4 regions of the Ruthenibacterium intestinale genome follow, and region 2 is predicted to be linked to each of the others. Evidence: predicted binding sites of a transcription regulator. Region 2 holds the regulator's gene; each other region holds the start of a gene.
What was found. The regulator Rex, encoded in region 2, represses fermentation and respiration genes when NADH is low (regulators of the CRP and FNR family bind a similar motif). The targets are predictions, from matches to a motif close to ATTGTTAANNNNTTAACAAT.

Region 1 (4,208 bases), on a different contig from region 2:
TCAGCACGGCTAACCCCTGCTCGCTGGCACCCAGAACGTGGAGATAGGGCGGCAGGGCGGGGATCTGCTTTCCGTACCCCAGCGCGGCGTCCAGAACCAGCCGGCGCAGTCGGGCGTGGGCGTAGCGCTTGGTCTTCAAATCTGCGTAGAGGGCAGGCAGGCTCACTGCGGACTGGATGCTCTGGTACAGACGGTGCTCCAGCCCTTCGTTCACGCCGCGGACACGAAGCAGATCCTGGGCGGAGAGGCCGCGCAGCCGTGACAGGATCGCGATGGAGCCTGCTGTGGGATCATGAAACAGGCCTTCCGACTGCGCCTGCAGATACAGGGGCAGACAGGCGGCCGGAACGTAGGGCGCCATCGCGTCGGCACCCTCGGCTTGAAACAGCGTGCGAAGGGCGCTGGCACTGGCAAAGCCGTCTCCGGGGGTGGCTTCTCCGTGGGCGGCACCGCGCCGTGCCAAAGCGAAAACCTGCAGCGGGCTTTTCTGAGCCTGAATCGCTTTGCAATACTCTACGCCCAGAATGTTGTTGGGGCTGGCCAGCAGAGCTGCCGCGCCCGGCTGAACGGCTTCGGCCGCGGCAGCTCGGGCTGCGGCAAAGCCGCCGCCCTGGCGCAGCGCATGACGCATCTCCCGCTGGAACTCCGGCCTGCGGAGCGTTTGGGCCGTCCGGTGCAGAAGTTCCGGGTCAGGGGTTTCCGCGCCGAAACACAGGGTGTCCACACAACCCAGCATGCTCAAAAGATGCACGCCGGCCGCGGCAAACCCCTCGGCGCTCAACGTGGCGTAGGGAGCGGGCAGGGACAGCACCAGATCCGCGCCGCCCGCCAGTGCCGCCCGCACCCGCACCGGGGTGGGGAACAGAGCGCATCCGCCCCGCTGGACTACGGAAGGGCTCATCACGCACACCACGGCCCGGGCGCCCGCCTGCCGTGCCTGCTGAATCTGCCAGGCGTGCCCGGCGTGAAACGGGTCGTATTCCGCTATGATTCCAACGATTTTCAACATAAAACCCCTTTCGTGCCTTGCAAATGAATTTTTACCATTATATAATAAAAAAGATAAGGAAGAAAAGTGCCTGCTGATCAAAAGGCGGGCATTTGAAACGTTTAGGAGGAAAAAGAAACTATGAAAGTTCTGGTCATCAACTGCGGTTCCAGCTCTCTGAAATATCAGCTCATTGATATGACGGACGAAAGCGTGCTGTGCAAAGGTCTGTGCGAGCGCATCGGCATTGAAGGCAGCAAGATCACCCACAAGGCCAACGGCGGCGAATGGAGCCAGGAGGTGCCGTTCCCCACGCACACTGAGGCGTTCATGAAGGTAGTCGAAATGATGACCACGGGCGAGGGCGCTGTGGTGAAAGACAAGAGCGAGATTTCCGCCATCGGTCACCGCGTGGTGCAGGGCGCCGAGTTCTTTACCAAATCTGAGATCGTCACCGATGCCATCATCGACAAAATCGAAGAGATCGCACCGCTGGCTCCCGTGCACAACATGGCACACGTGCAGGGCCTGCGCAGCGCCAAGGCTGTATTTGGCGAGAAGGTCCCCAACGTGGTTGTGTTCGACACCACGTTCCATCAGACCATGCCCGCCAAGGCGTATATGTACGGCGTTCCCTATGAGATGTATGAAAAGTACTCCATCCGCCGCTATGGCGCGCACGGCACCAGCCACCGCTATGTGAGCATGGCGGCTGCTGAGTACCTGAACAGCAGCGATTTGAAGATGGTCACCTGCCATCTGGGCAACGGCAGCTCCATCTCCGCGGTCAAAGCCGGCAAGTGCATGGACACCAGCATGGGCCTGACCCCGCTGGCCGGTGTTCTGATGGGCACCCGCTGCGGCGACCTAGACCCCAGTGTTGTGACTTACATGGAGCAGAAACTGGGCATCCATGGTCAGGAGATGGCCGATTACCTGAACAAGAAATGCGGCCTGCTGGGTGTTTCCGGCGTTTCCAGCGATATGCGCGACGTGACCAATGCGGCGGATGCCGGCAATGAGCGCGCCAAGCTGGCCACCGAGATGCTGGCTTATCAGATCAAGAAATACATCGGTTCTTATGCTGCGGCCATGGGCGGTCTGGACTGCGTGGTCTTCACCGGCGGCATCGGCGAGAACGATTATCGCATGCGTGCCAGTGTGTGCGAGAACATGGGCTTTTTGGGCATTTCCGTGGATCCGGAGAAAAACTGCAAACGCACCGGCGACATCATGGACATCAGCGGCAAAGGCAGCCGCGTGAAAGTGCTGGTCATCTGCACCAACGAGGAACTGATGATTGCCCGCGACACCAAGGCTCTGGTGGAAGCTGCGAAGTAATTTCGGCTAGGCGGCCGTCCTGCGGGACGACCGCCTTTTTTGCAAAGATATCCGCAAAAAGCGAACAATCGGCACATCCGGGAAAAAGAGTGCGGCTTTTTCGCGGAAAAATCTTGTGTTTTTTTTAACAAAAAGGTATAATGAAACCAAATCGCATTTTGATCGAACTGTTCTGTTCACCACTTTATGCGAGAGGGATTTTTTAAAGGAAAGGTGATTCAATTATGGCTTTGACGAACAATCAGCATGTTCTGGACTGGGTCAAAGAAATGGAAGGCCTGATGACTCCGGACAAGACCATTTGGATCGACGGCTCTGAGGGTCAGCTGCGCGCTCTGCGCGAGGAAGCCTTCAAAACTGGCGAAATGACGGAACTGAACCAGGAGAAACTGCCTGGCTGCGTTCTGCATCACACCGCGAAGAACGACGTTGCCCGTGTAGAGGGCCGCACGTTCATCTGCACCAAGAACAAAGAAGACGCGGGCGTCATCAACAACTGGATGGACCCCGAAGAGATGAAAGCAAAACTGGTTCCCATGTACACCGGCTGCATGAAAGGCCGCACCATGTACGTGATTCCGTACTGCATGGGCCCCATCGGCAGCCCGTTCTCCAAAGTGGGCATTGAGGTCACGGACTCCATCTACGTTGTCCTGAACATGGACATCATGACCCGCATCGGCGTGAAAGCGCTGCGTCAGCTGGGCGATTCCAACGACTTCGTGCGCGGCCAGCACGCGAAAGCCGACATCAACGAGGAGAACCGCTACATTGTGCAGTTCCCCGAAGAGAATGCAATCTGGTCCATCAACTCCGGTTACGGCGGCAACGTGCTGCTGGGCAAAAAATGCTTTGCTCTGCGCATCGCTTCCTACCAGGGCATGAAAGAGGGCTGGATGGCCGAGCACATGCTGATCCTGGGCATCGAGTGCCCCAATGGCGAGACCAAATACATCACCGCTGCCTTCCCCTCTGCCTGCGGCAAGACCAACCTGGCCATGCTGATTCCGCCTGAGGTTTATGCAAAACAGGGCTACAAAGTGTGGACCGTAGGCGACGACATCGCCTGGATGCACATCGGTGAGGACGGCCGTCTGTATGCCATCAACCCCGAGAACGGCTTCTTCGGCGTTGCCCCCGGCACCAACGAGAAATCCAACCCCAACGCGCTGCACACCACCATGAAGGGCACCATCTTCACCAACGTTGCCCACAACCTGGCGGACAACACTGTGTGGTGGGAAGGCCTGGATAAGAATCCTCCCGAGGATGCTCAGGAGTGGACCGGTATCCCCGTCAACGGCAAAGAGTATGTTGCCAACGGCGGCAAGCTGGCTCATCCCAACTCCCGTTTCACGGCTCCGGCTGAGAACTGCCCCTGCCTGTCCAAAGAGTTCAACAACCCCATGGGCGTGCCTGTGACCGCGATGGTCTTCGGCGGCCGCCGCGCGAAGACCGCTCCGCTGGTGTACCAGTCCTTCAGCTGGGAGCACGGCGTGTATGTGGGCTCTGCCATGGCTTCTGAGACCACTGCTGCCGCTACCGGCGCTGTGGGCGTTGTCCGCCGTGACCCGATGGCCATGCGTCCCTTCTGCGGCTACAACATGGGCGACTACTTCGGCCACTGGCTGGAGATGGGCAAGAAATTGGGCGACAAAGCTCCCAAGATCTTCCATGTCAACTGGTTCCGCACCGATGACAACGGCCACTTCATTTGGCCGGGCTTCGGCGACAACATGCGTGTCCTGATGTGGATGCTGGATCGCTGCGAGGGCAAAGTGGACGCGGTGGAAACCCCGATCGGCTATGTGCCTAAGGCAGAAGACATCAACATCGAAGGCCTGTCCGACATCACTCTGGATGTCCTGAAGGGCCTGCT
Region 2 (4,208 bases):
GGTGCAGAGAATGGAATCCTGATTAAATCCGGAGAAGCTTTGCAAACGGCTCACAATATTCAGGAAGTTGTTTTGGATAAAACAGGAACGATTACAGAGGGAAAACCGGTTGTGACGGATGTCTTTCCTTTGGCAGAACTGTCGCAAACTGACTTTTTGTCGGCTGCGGCCAGCATTGAAGGGCGCAGTGAGCATCCTTTGGCTCAAGCGATTGTGGAGTATGCAAAAGGAAAAAATATAGCGCAGCTTCCCGTCAGTGAGTTTAAGGCGAATTTTGGCCGGGGCGTTTCTGCTTTCGTTGAAGGGGAACTATGGTATGCCGGAAACGAAAAAATGATGCGCGAACAAAAGGTTACACTTTCTGAAAATGCTGTGAGCACTTTGGAGAGATTGAGTGAAGAGGGAAAGACACCGCTGCTGTTTGCATCTGAACAAAAGGGGCTGATTGGAATAATCGCAGTAGCGGATACGATCAAGCCCACCAGCAAAGAAGCAATTTCCATGCTTGAGAAAATGGGCGTTGCTGTGACGATGCTCACAGGAGATAACCAGAAAACTGCGGCAGCGATTCAGCGGCAGCTGGGGATTCAACGAATTATAGCAGAAGTGCTTCCGCAGGAGAAGGAACAGCAAATTGCACGGCTTCAAAAAGACGGAAAAATTGTTGCAATGGTAGGAGACGGAATCAATGACGCACCTGCCCTGGCGCGTGCCGATGTGGGAATTGCGATTGGTGCAGGCACAGACGTAGCAATCGAGAGTGCAGATATTGTTTTGATGAAAAACGATTTGCGGGATGTAGCAACGGCAATTCGACTGTCAAAAGCAGTGATTCGCAATATCAAGGAAAATCTGTTTTGGGCCTTTTTCTACAACAGTATTGGCATTCCTTTGGCGGCAGGGCTTTTGTATCCGCTGTTCCAGGTGAAACTGAATCCCATGTTTGCAGCGGCAGCAATGAGCTTGTCCAGTGTATGTGTTGTGTCCAATGCGTTGAGGCTCAGACGATTTAAGGTTATGTACAGTACGCAAACCCCTGGTGCGGTACAGAATATAAAGGAGGAAGATTTTATGAAAACAGTTACACTTCAGATCGAAGGAATGATGTGCCCGCACTGTGTGGCGCATGTCACACAAGCATTGACAAAAATTCCGGGTGTCGACGCACAGGTGAGCCTGGAAAACAAAGAAGCGGTGTGCACATTGACACAGGATGTTTCCGTGCAGCAGTTGACCGATGCGGTGACGGAAGCAGGTTATTCTGTAACAGAGGTGAAGTGATGAAGGCAGATCCTCAAAAAGTCACACGGCTTTTAAAAACAGCTCGCGGACAACTGGATGGAATACTGGCGATGGTAGAGGAAAATCGCTATTGCATGGACATTTCCAACCAGATCCTTGCCACACAGTCGATTTTGTCCAAAGTAAATCGCGAGATTCTGAAAGCGCACATGAACGGGTGTGTGAAGGATGCATTTGAAAGTGGGAACGCAGAAGAAAAGATTGAAGAGATAACGGCGCTTTTGGAAAAATTGAGCCGCTAAAACAAAAACCTTCGGGGTCTTTCGATCCCGAAGGTTTTATATTTTGTAAGAGAATCAATTATTGCGGACGCGATAACCCAAACTTATCAGACTATCGCCCAAATGGACATTTTCTACGGTAATGCCATCGTAAACCACTGATAAGTCGTAATGGCTGAAATTCCAATATCCTTTGATGCCAAGAGCGACAAGGGAAGGGGCAAGTTCCTGTGCACTTTGACGCGGAATGCAGAGAACCGCAACTTCAGGATGATGCTCTTTGCAAAATGATTCCAAGTCCGCAATGTCCAAAATGTCTACGCCGGAAAGCTGGCGCCCGATTTCTTCCGGGTTCTTATCGAACGCAGCGATTAGTTGGTATCCTTTGGCTTCAGCTGTCAAATAGCCGGAAATCGCGCGGCCCAGACGACCGGTTCCAATTAAAATTGTATCCAACTTTTTTTCGCTGAACAGGAGATTGGTGATTTCCCGCAGCAATACATCCACGTGGTAACCAATGCCCTGTTGGCCGAAGCCGCCAAAACAGTTGAAGTCCTGACGCACCTGCGAGGCGGTCGTTCCCATAATTTTGGCAAGTTCACTGGAAGAAACTTTTACAACGCCGTTTTTATGCATATCAGAAAGATAGCGATAATATTTGGGCAACCGTTTGATGACCGGCAGAGAAACCTTGTTCTGCATGGTTTGGATTCACCCGACCTTTTTAGAATAAAATTTTTCTTTCCGCTGCTGTAAAGTGCGCTCTGTCAAAGCGTTTCAATGGTGCGCATCACATAATCGCCGAATTCCTCACAGGTGCAGCCCGTGTCACGTCCGGTGATGGTAAGCGCTTTTTCCTCAAACATGCATTTATCCAGCGCGGCAGTCAGCTGGTCGGATTCTTTTTGATATCCAATGTGGGACAGGAGCATGGCGCTTGCGCGCAGCATGCTGCAGGGATCTGCATATTTGGCGCGGCCCTCCTTGACCATACGGGGGGCGGAGCCGTGAATCGCTTCAAACATTGCATATCTTTTGCCAATGTTTCCGGAACCGGCGGTGCCTACACCACCCTGGAATTCTGCAGCTTCATCGGTAATGATATCGCCATATAGATTCGGCAAAACAAAGACCTGGAAGTCCTGACGGCGCTTCGGGTCGACCAGTTTGGCGGTCATGATATCAATGTACCAGTCATCGGTAACGATTTCCGGATATTTGGCACCCATTTCCTGGCAGAGACGCAGGAACTTGCCGTCGGTCGCTTTGACAATGTTTGCCTTGGTGACGATGGAAACACGGTTTTTGTGGTTTTTGTGCGCAAAATCATAAGCAAGTGCAGCAATTCGCTCCGTTCCGTCTGTAGTGGTGACGGTGAAGTCAATGGAAATACCGTCCTCGGTTTCAAAACCGCAGCTGCCGAGCGTGTAGGCTCCTTCTGTGTTTTCACGGAAGAACGTCCAGTCAATGCCCTGCTCCGGTACTTTTACGGGGCGAACGTTGGCGAAAAGGTCCAATTCTTTGCGCATAGCGACGTTGGCGCTTTCGATGTTCGGCCACTCGTCTCCGGCGCGCGGGGTGGTTGTAGGGCCTTTCAAAATGACATGGCATGCTTTCAATTCGGCAAGCACATCATCCGGGATCGCCTTCATATGTGCGGCGCGGTTTTCAATGGTAAGACCGTCGATTTCTTTGAAAACGATGCGGCCTTTGGCGACGTCATCTTTCAAAAGGAAGCGAAGAACACGCTCAGCCTCGTGTGTGATGGTGGGACCAATGCCGTCACCACCGCAGATGCCGATGACGATTTGATCCAGCTTGGAATAATCCACAAAGTCACCCTGGGCGCGCATCTTGGCAACGCGGGCTTTTTGTGCTTCAATCAGTTCTCCAAATCTTTCTTTGGCTTCGTTTACAGATACCATGATCAGAAGCTCCTCTCTTTTATTTCAGCGTTTTTTCACGGGTGAAATTCAGCAAACCGCCAGCTTTGATGATTTCGGCCTGACGGGCGGAAATATCACATTTCAGTGCAAATTCAGCGCCGGTCTCTTTGTCACTCAGGCGGATCTCTGCGCCTTCCAGACCCGCAAAAACGTTGTCAAGCACCAAAGTGTCGTTCAAGTTGATTCGTTCGTAATCATCCGGATTTACAAATTCCAGCGGCAGAATGCCTGCATTTACCAGATTGGCTTTGTGGATGCGCGCGAAACTTTTGGTGATGACAGCACGGATACCCAGATACAACGGTACAAGGGCCGCGTGCTCACGGCTGGATCCCTGACCGTAGTTGGAGCCGCCTACGATAAAACCGCCGTCAGCAGATGCCAGAGCGCGTTTCGGAAATTCCGGATCACAAACTTCAAAACAATAATTGGCCAAATGAGGAATATTGGAACGATAGGGAAGAATTTTGCTTCCAGCGGGCATAATGTGGTCTGTGGTGATATTATCGCCGACCTTCAGCAGGCAGGGAAGTTCAAAAACATTTTCCAGAGGTTTCGCCTGCGGAAGCGGCTTGATATTCGGGCCGCGGAGAATCTCCACTTTTTCGTATTCGTCCAGGCTTGCCGGGAGATCTACCATATTGTCATTCACGGGGAAGGTTTCGGGCATCTGAACGGGAGCAATTGCAGGCAATGTGGTAGGATCGGTGATGTATCCGGTCAGGCAGCTTGCCGCGGC
Region 3 (4,208 bases), on a different contig from region 2:
GCCCCTGGGCCTATGCGCTGTCCACCTGGCGGTGCCGGGCCCAGCGCCGCGCCGCCGACTTTCTGCGGCGCATTCCTTTTGCCCTCACGCACTCTGACAGCCGCCTTCCCGTGGTGGTGTACCGCCACTCGTCGCTGATCTGCCGCACGCTGGGCCAGGTGGATCCGGTGCTGCAGAAAAACAAAGCGGTGAACCTGGCCCTGGCCGCGCCCCGGGTGGACGGCATTCTGCTGCGCCCGGGCGAGACCTTTTCTTTCTGGCGCCTGGTGGGGCCGTGCACCGCGCGGCGGGGCTACCGCACAGGGCTGATCATCAAGCAGGGACGGCCGGACCGGGACATCGGCGGCGGCATGTGCCAGTTTACCAACCTTTTGCACTGGATGGTGCTGCACACGCCTTTGACCGTGACCGAGTACCATCATCACGACGGAGTGGACCTGTTCCCGGACTTCGGCCGCAAGGTACCCTTCGGCACCGGGACCTCCATTTTGTACAATTATCTGGACTACCGGGTGCGCAACGACACCCCCGACACCTGGCAGCTGTGCGTGTGGTTGGAGGGCGGCTATCTGTGCGGCGAGATCCGGTGCAGCGCAGCCCAGCCGGTGAAGTATCATGTGCGCGCCCAAAACGAAGCCTTCGTGCAGGAGGCGGACGGCGTGTACCGGGTGAACGACATTGTGCGCACCTGCGTGGACAAGCGCACGGGCAACACATTGGACCGGCAGCTTCTCAAACACAACCACGCCCGCGTGCAGTACGATGTGTCCGCCCTGGATCTGCAGCCCGCTGGACAGGATTTTTCCGCCGGGGTATAATATTTTCAGGGCCGCGGCACAGCGGCCGTGAAAGAAGGAAATGCCAATGGGCAGAAAATTCGGCCGGAAACGGCAATTCAAAATGCAGCCGGTGGGGCTGGAACACCTCACCCAATATAACCAGCTTCTCCGCTATGTGTTTCAGGTCACCGACCAGGAGCTGAAGGAGATCGGCTGGGAAGAAAAAGACATGATGCGCGCCAAGTCCCCCACGCTGGAACGGGCGGACGTGCTGGGCTGGTTCGACGGTGACAAGCTGATCTCTCAGGTGGCCGTATACCCCATGAAAGTGCGCATTTTCGGCCACACCTACGACATGGGCGGCCTGACGGGCGTGGGCACCTATCCCGAGTACTCCGGCCAGGGGCTGATGCACAAGCTGCTGTATCAGGCGCTGACCAACATGCGCGGGCGGGGGCAGACCATCTCCTACCTGTTCCCCTATTCCATCCCCTATTACCGCCGCAAGGGCTGGGAGATCATCTCCGACAAGATCTCCTTCGAGATCAACGATTATCAGCTTCCCAAAAGCCGGCCGGTATCCGGCGAAGTGGTGCGCGTGGACGTGGACGGACCGGAAGTGCGGGACACCTACCACCGCTTTGCCCTGCAGACCCACGGCGCTCTGATTCGGGACGATCTGGCCTGGAACGAGTACTTCCTGTGGGACCCCGACGATATGATGGCCGCTGTGTATTACAACGACGAGGGAATTTCCACCGGGTACGTGATGTACCGCATTGTGGACGATGTGTTCCACGTCAAGGACATGGTGTTCATGAACGAAGAGGCCCGCAGCGGGCTGTGGAACTTCATCGGCGCGCACTTCTCCATGATCTCCAAGGTGGAGGGCGACATTTTCACCGATGAGCCCCTGGCCTTTTTGCTGGAGGATGCAGACATCAAGGAGACCATCTCTCCTTACTACATGGCCCGCATCGTGGACGTGGAAGGGTTCATCCGTCAGTACCCCTTCAAACCCGACACCGCCGACCGCCGGTGGGTGTTCCAGCTGGAGGACCCGCTGCTGAGCTGGAACCAGGGGACCTTTGAACTGGAGATCGGCGCCGACGGCCGGGGCAGCATCCGCCGGGTCAGCTGCAAGTGTGCCGACCGCACCAATATTCAGACGCTGACCACCATGCTCCTGGGCTACAAGCGGCCGGATTACCTGCACAAGATCGGCCGGCTGGTGTGCGCGCCGGACACGGTGCACATGCTGGAAGACGCCATCGAACAGCAGACCCCCTTCTTCTCCGACTATTTCTGATTTTGCCCGGCTCTGCACAGCTTTTGCAGAGCCGGATTTTTGTTGCCAAAATGCCCAGCCGGGCCCCGTGATTTGTGAAAAATTTGTCATGCCGACACTTGCTAAAAATCCCCCAAAGCACTATAATATAAGATGTATGAGCATCAGAAATGCTGCTCACCCAAATTTTTGCGAGAAAGGGAGTTAAACCAATGAGCACTCTTGGCAAAAAAACCGTAGAAGATATTGACGTAAAGGGCAAAAACGTACTGGTCCGCTGCGACTTCAACGTTCCCATGAAGGACGGCGTGATCACCAACGACAACCGCATCGTGGCGGCTCTGCCCACCATTAAAAAACTGATCGAGAACGGCGGCCGTCTGGTTCTGTGCAGCCATCTGGGCAAACCCAAGAACGGACCGGAAGAGAAATTCAGCCTGGCGCCTGTGGCTGTGCGCCTGAGCGAACTGCTGGGCAAAGAAGTTGTGTTCGCCAACGATGACAACGTGACCGGCGAAAACGCCAAGGCCGCTGTGGCCGCCATGAAGGACGGCGACGTGGTCCTGCTGCAGAACACCCGTTTCCGCAAAGAAGAGACCAAGAACCTGCCGGAGTTCTCCAAAGACCTGGCGGACCTGGTGGGCGAGAACAGCGCTTACGTGAACGATGCCTTCGGCTCCGCGCACCGTGCGCACTGCTCCACCGCCGGCGTGACCGACTATATCAAGACCACCGCTGTGGGCTACCTGATGGAAAAAGAGATCCGTTACCTGGGCAACGCGGTCAATGACCCCGTGCGTCCCTTCGTGGCCATTCTGGGCGGCGCAAAAGTGGCGGACAAGCTGAGCGTGATCGAGAACCTGCTGAACAAGGTGGACACGCTGATCATCGGCGGCGGCATGGCTTACACCTTCCTGAAAGCCCAGGGCAACGAAGTGGGCAAGAGCCTGGTGGACGACGAGAAGCTGGACTACTGCAAAGAGATGCTGAAAAAAGCCCAGGAGAAGGGCGTGCAGCTGCTGCTGCCGGTGGACACCACCGTGGCGCCCGCCTTCCCCGACCCCATTGACGCCGAAATTGCTGTGAGCTATGTGGATGCGGACAAGATCCCCGCAGACATGATGGGTCTGGACATCGGTCCCAAGACGCAGGAGCTGTTCAGCCAGGCGGTCAAGGCTGCCAAGACCGTTGTCTGGAACGGCCCCATGGGCGTGTTCGAGAACCCGGTTCTGGCCGCGGGCACCAAAGCGGTGGCCAAGGCTCTGGCCGAGACCGACGCGACCACGGTCATCGGCGGCGGCGACTCTGCCGCGGCTGTGATGCAGCTGGGCTATGCGGACAAGATGACCCACATCTCCACGGGCGGCGGCGCTTCCCTGGAGTATCTGGAGGGCAAAGTTCTGCCCGGCATCGACTGCATCGCCAACGCATAACGTTCTTTCAAAAAGAGGCTGCCTGCCGCACGCGGCAGCCTCTTTTCAGTGTAAAAAATACAAGGGAAAGAGGAAACAAGTATGAATAAAGCGACCCGTAAGGCCATCATTGCCGGCAACTGGAAAATGAACAAGACCGCCACCGAGGCGGCCGAACTGATCGACGCGCTGATCCCCGCCGTGAAAGACGCGGACTGTGAAGTGGTCATCTGCACGCCCTTCACCAGCCTGGTGACGGCGGTGGAAAAATGCAAGGGCACCAACATCCATGTGGGCGCCGAGAACGTGCACTTCGAGAAATCCGGTGCTTTCACCGGCGAGATCTCTGCCGACATGCTGGTGGACCTGGGTGTGGAGTATGTGATCACCGGTCACTCCGAGCGCCGTCAGTACTTTGCCGAGACCGACGAGACCGTGAACAAGCGCACCAAAGCCGCTCTGGAAGCCGGCCTGAAAGTCATCGTGTGCGTGGGCGAGAGCCTGGCGCAGCGCGAGCAGGGCGTCACCGAAGAGCTGGTCCGCATGCAGACCAAGATCGCTCTGGGCGGCGTCAGCGCCGAAGAGATGAAGCGCGTGGTCATCGCCTATGAGCCGGTTTGGGCCATCGGCACCGGCCGCACCGCCACCGCCGACCAGGCGCAGGAAGTGTGCGCGGCCATCCGCAAAGTGCTGGGTGAACTGTACGGTGAAGAAGTGGCCGAGGCTACC
Region 4 (4,208 bases), on a different contig from region 2:
GGTTCTCTTCAAAATATTGATATGCGCCATGAATTGTGATTGCCTTTAAAGCAGCCAGCGTATCAATGCGCTCCTCTTCTCCCAGAATCCTGCCTGTTTTGGTTTTCCGATTTACTGCACACCACACTGTTTCCATCATATCCGGCTCAATGACTGGTGCGTCCTGATGAAAAGTAAACGGAAGCCCCAAACGCATCGCTGTCTGAGCAGGACTGATTTTACTTGCGCGTAAGTCCCCAAAATTTTGCACATGAACCTCTCCCCAATGATACACATGCGCTATAAAAAAGGATGGCAAAACACCAAGCTCCCGCATCAACGGAAGCTGGTCAGTTCCCACAAGCTGTGCATGGATCATAACGGGCCGGATATCCGGTGCATCATCTAACTCTCCCATCGCACGAGCAACTGCCTGAAGATATTGCTGCGCCGCTGCATCACCGTTGCAGTGTGCTAAAATCTGACGTCCTTCTCGCATGGCACGACGCACGGCATTTAAAACGTCTTTATCCATCATGGAAGGATAACCAAAATTCTCCTCTTGCCCCACATATGCAGTGCGCATCCAGGCAGTTCTGCTCTGTGGAGAGCCATCTAAAAAGATTTTGTATCCGCCGATTTTCAGATGGTCCGAATATTGATCAACATGTTTGGCCATTTGGGTGGCGATGGTCCCATAGTCCTCAACACCTGCATATGCGACAACATCCAGTTCTAATGCATGTGATGTGCAGAGCATCTGATAGAGACCCACCATCTCTTTCATAAGATATCCATCCTGAACGGTCGTAATGCCATAAGACGCATAACGCTTCTGCGCCTGCTTTAATGCATTAAGAATCTCTTCCGACTGTGGCATGGGAATTTGCTTCAAGTATGAAAGAAAGGCATTTTCTTCCATATAACCCGTTGGCTCTCCCGCTTCATCCTTTTCAATTTTTCCGCCTGCTGGCGCCATGCTGCTTCTGGTAATCCCCAGAAAATTCAGCGCAGCTGTATTAAATACACCATTGTGACCCGAACGATGCTGTAAAACAATCGGGTGACCAGAAGAGGCCTCATCCAGTATTTCACGTGTAGGGTGGGTTTGTTCATCCAGCGCATTATGGTCGTATCCTTTGACGATAACCCACTGGTTGTCCGGCAGATGTCTGTTCTCAATAAACGCAGCAATTCTTTTTTGAATATCTGAAAACGTGTGAGCCCCCTCTACGGACACCTGAAGCAGCGACATTGCATATCCCATAAAATGGCTGTGCGCATCAATAAAAGAGGGCATCAGCGTGTGGCCTTGCAAGTCCACACATTCAAAATGCGTTCCAGCTGCCTGCCTGACTTCGTCCAGCGCTCCAACAGCTACAATCTTGCCATCCTGTTCCAGCAGCGCTTGGGCACAGGAAGGCGTTTCCATGGTTAGAATCGTACCGTTCCAATAAAGTTTTTGCCGCAAACCCTTGCCCTCCTTTTTTCCTGCATATACATTCGTCTGAATCCACCGTGTTAAACAAAAAACCGGAAGCAAAGCTTCCGGTTTTTTCTGGCGGAGAGTTAGGGATTTGAACCCTAGGTACCTTTAAAGGGTACACACGATTTCCAGTCGTGCGCCTTAGACCACTCAGCCAACTCTCCATGGCACAAAGTGCTTTATTATATTACCCGATTTCATTACAAAAGTCAAGCAAAAAATTAAAAAAGATCAAATTAATTCTCTGGGTTTTCTCCTATTGACCCGGTCCTTTTTCCTTTATATAATTAAAAATGAACAATTTTTGTTAAAAAGATAACGTTTCAGAAAGGCTCGGTGGACATACTATGAATATTTGCGTTTGTGTCGGATCTTCTTGTCATTTAAAAGGTTCTTACGATGTGATTCAGATGATGAAAGAGAATCTGGAAAAGAACAATTTAACAGACAAGGTGAATCTTTCTGCCGCCTTTTGTCTCGGAAAGTGTACACATGGCGTTTCTGTGAAAATCGATGATGAAATCATTACCGGTTGGAACAAAGATAGCTTCGATTCTCTTTTCCAAGAAAAGGTCCTCGGAGGGCTTTCAAAATGAATAGGTTTCTACAGCTCAAAAAATCGAACTGCAAAAACTGTTATAAATGCATCCGGAGCTGTCCGGTAAAAAGTATTAAATTTGCAGATGGACAGGCAAACATCATTGCGGATGACTGCATTCTTTGTGGCAATTGTTTTGTCAACTGCCCGCAGGATGCGAAACAAGTGCGCCTTGATACGCCTCATGTTAAAGAGCTGATTGCTTCCGGTCGTCCTGTCATCGCAAGTGTAGCCCCTTCTTTCATTGCGGAATTTCCCGTGAAAGATTTTGCCGCCATGCGTACCGCGCTTCTTTCTCTGGGCTTTTCTGATGCCGAGGAAACCGCAATTGGCGCTACTGTGGTCAAACAGGAGTACGAACGAATGATTGCCAGTGGAGAGCACGATGTCATTATCTCTTCCTGCTGCCACAGCATCAACTCTTTAATTCAAAAGTACCACCCTCTTGCCCTGCCCATGCTCGCACCCGTCCTGTCTCCCATGCTGGCCCACGGCAAGCTGATCAAAGAAGCGCAGGCCAATGCAGCCGTTGTCTTTATTGGCCCCTGCATTTCCAAAAAGGAAGAAGCGGAACTTTACTCCGAATATTGCGATGCGGTGCTGACCTTTGAAGAACTTGAGGCGTGGTTTGAGGAAAAAGGCATCTCCTTTTTCCTTTCAGAGGAAGACATCGGAAATAAACGTGCGCGCTTCTTCCCGATCAAGGGCGGCGTCATTAAAAGCATGCACACTGAACAAAGTGATTTTACATACCTCGCAGTAGACGGTGTGGAAAATTGCATTGCTGCTCTTCAGGAAATTGAAGCGGGCAATCTGCATCATTGCTTTATAGAGATGAACGCCTGCGAAGGCGCTTGTGTCAATGGGCCCGGAATCCGCCATCACCATGCTTCCCCTTTGAGCGGTGAGATCAAAGTGCTTGATTTTGCCGGAGAAGGCGAATTTACTTCCGCCGACCCGGGCGATTTGTCTAAAAACATGCCTTATGTCGGCACACACAGTCAAATTCCCGGCGAAAATACGATTCGGGAAATTCTTGCCAAGATGGGCAAAACAAGCCCGGAGCAGGAGCTGAACTGTGGCAGCTGCGGCTACAATACCTGCCGAGAAAAAGCCATCGCTGTGTATCAGGGCAAAGCGGATTTAAGCATGTGCCTGCCCTATTTAAAGGAACGTGCCGAAACGTTTTCCGGTTATGTAATCAATACGACGCCCAATGCCATTTTGATCCTGGACGAAGATCTGTGCGTACAGCAAATCAACCGTGCCGGCTGCAGTCTCTTCAATTTGAAAAATCCTGCTGATATTATTGGTTCGCCGATTGTCCGTCTTGTAAACCCGGCGGAATATCTGAACGTTATGACTACCGGCATTCCCGTAAAAGAGAAAAAGGTCTATCTGGCAGAATACAGCAAATACGTTTCCCAGACCATTGTGTACGATCGGGAGTATCACATCATTTTCATTATTATGCGCGATATTACTTCTGAGGAGGTTCAGGCCGGTCAGCATGCCGAGCTTTGCAATCGCACAGCTGAAATCACCAACGAAGTAATTGAAAAACAGATGCGCGTAGTACAGGAAATTGCAAGTCTTTTGGGTGAGACAACGGCAGAAACCAAAATTGCATTGACACAGCTTCGAGATGCCATCCAGAAATAAGTAAGAGAAAGGCAGAGCCAAACGATGAACCATTTGTGGACTGATACCGGTTACGTGAGCATCAATCACGTAGGAGAACAGCTTTGTGGCGATCGGGTGGAAATCATTGGAGACAACGAAAATTCTGTCACACTTGTTTTGGCGGACGGTTTGGGAAGCGGTGTAAAAGCCAATATTCTTTCTACACTGACCAGTAAAATTATCTGCACCATGATGGCCAACAATATGCCCATTGAAGAATGTGTGGATACCATTGTAAAAACACTGCCGGTCTGCCAGGTCAGGCAAGTTGCCTATTCCACGTTTACGATCATTCGTGTAACAGACAATTCCGTCGCTGAAATCATTCAGTTTGACAATCCAAACGTCATTCTTCTTCGGGACGGAAAAAGTGTGGATTATCCCATCACCAGCCGCGTCATTGAGGGCAAAACCATTCTGGAAAGCAAAATCCCGCTGCAGCTTCACGATGTATTCATTGCC

Region 1: a site for Rex is predicted at 2,442-2,461, ahead of WMO24_RS09430 (phosphoenolpyruvate carboxykinase (GTP)). Genes of this name have one in related genera too.
Region 3: a site for Rex is predicted at 2,160-2,179, ahead of WMO24_RS06860 (phosphoglycerate kinase). Genes of this name have one in related genera too.
Region 4: a site for Rex is predicted at 1,769-1,788, ahead of WMO24_RS09720 ((2Fe-2S) ferredoxin domain-containing protein). Genes of this name have one in related genera too.

Annotation. Positions count from the first base shown of each region.
Region 1 covers NZ_JBBMFA010000094.1:22,005-26,212, forward strand. Annotated here, with positions in the region: gene WMO24_RS09420 (nucleotidyltransferase family protein) at 1-1,009, opposite strand, end outside; gene WMO24_RS09425 (acetate/propionate family kinase) at 1,130-2,329, shown strand; gene WMO24_RS09430 (phosphoenolpyruvate carboxykinase (GTP)) at 2,554-4,208, shown strand, end outside.
Region 2 covers NZ_JBBMFA010000034.1:3,860-8,067, forward strand. Annotated here, with positions in the region: gene WMO24_RS01090 (heavy metal translocating P-type ATPase) at 1-1,281, shown strand, start outside; gene WMO24_RS01095 (metal-sensing transcriptional repressor) at 1,281-1,544, shown strand; gene WMO24_RS01100 (redox-sensing transcriptional repressor Rex) at 1,599-2,225, opposite strand; gene WMO24_RS01105 (isocitrate/isopropylmalate family dehydrogenase) at 2,291-3,448, opposite strand; gene WMO24_RS01110 (aconitate hydratase) at 3,468-4,208, opposite strand, start outside.
Region 3 covers NZ_JBBMFA010000082.1:12,701-16,908, reverse strand. Annotated here, with positions in the region: gene WMO24_RS06870 (VanW family protein) at 111-818, shown strand; gene WMO24_RS06865 (GNAT family N-acetyltransferase) at 865-2,088, shown strand; gene WMO24_RS06860 (phosphoglycerate kinase) at 2,280-3,500, shown strand; gene tpiA (triose-phosphate isomerase) at 3,582-4,208, shown strand, end outside.
Region 4 covers NZ_JBBMFA010000095.1:14,224-18,431, reverse strand. Annotated here, with positions in the region: gene WMO24_RS09730 (amidohydrolase) at 1-1,450, opposite strand, end outside; tRNA gene WMO24_RS09725 (tRNA-Ser) at 1,539-1,629, opposite strand; gene WMO24_RS09720 ((2Fe-2S) ferredoxin domain-containing protein) at 1,813-2,061, shown strand; gene WMO24_RS09715 ([Fe-Fe] hydrogenase large subunit C-terminal domain-containing protein) at 2,058-3,725, shown strand; gene WMO24_RS09710 (SpoIIE family protein phosphatase) at 3,750-4,208, shown strand, end outside.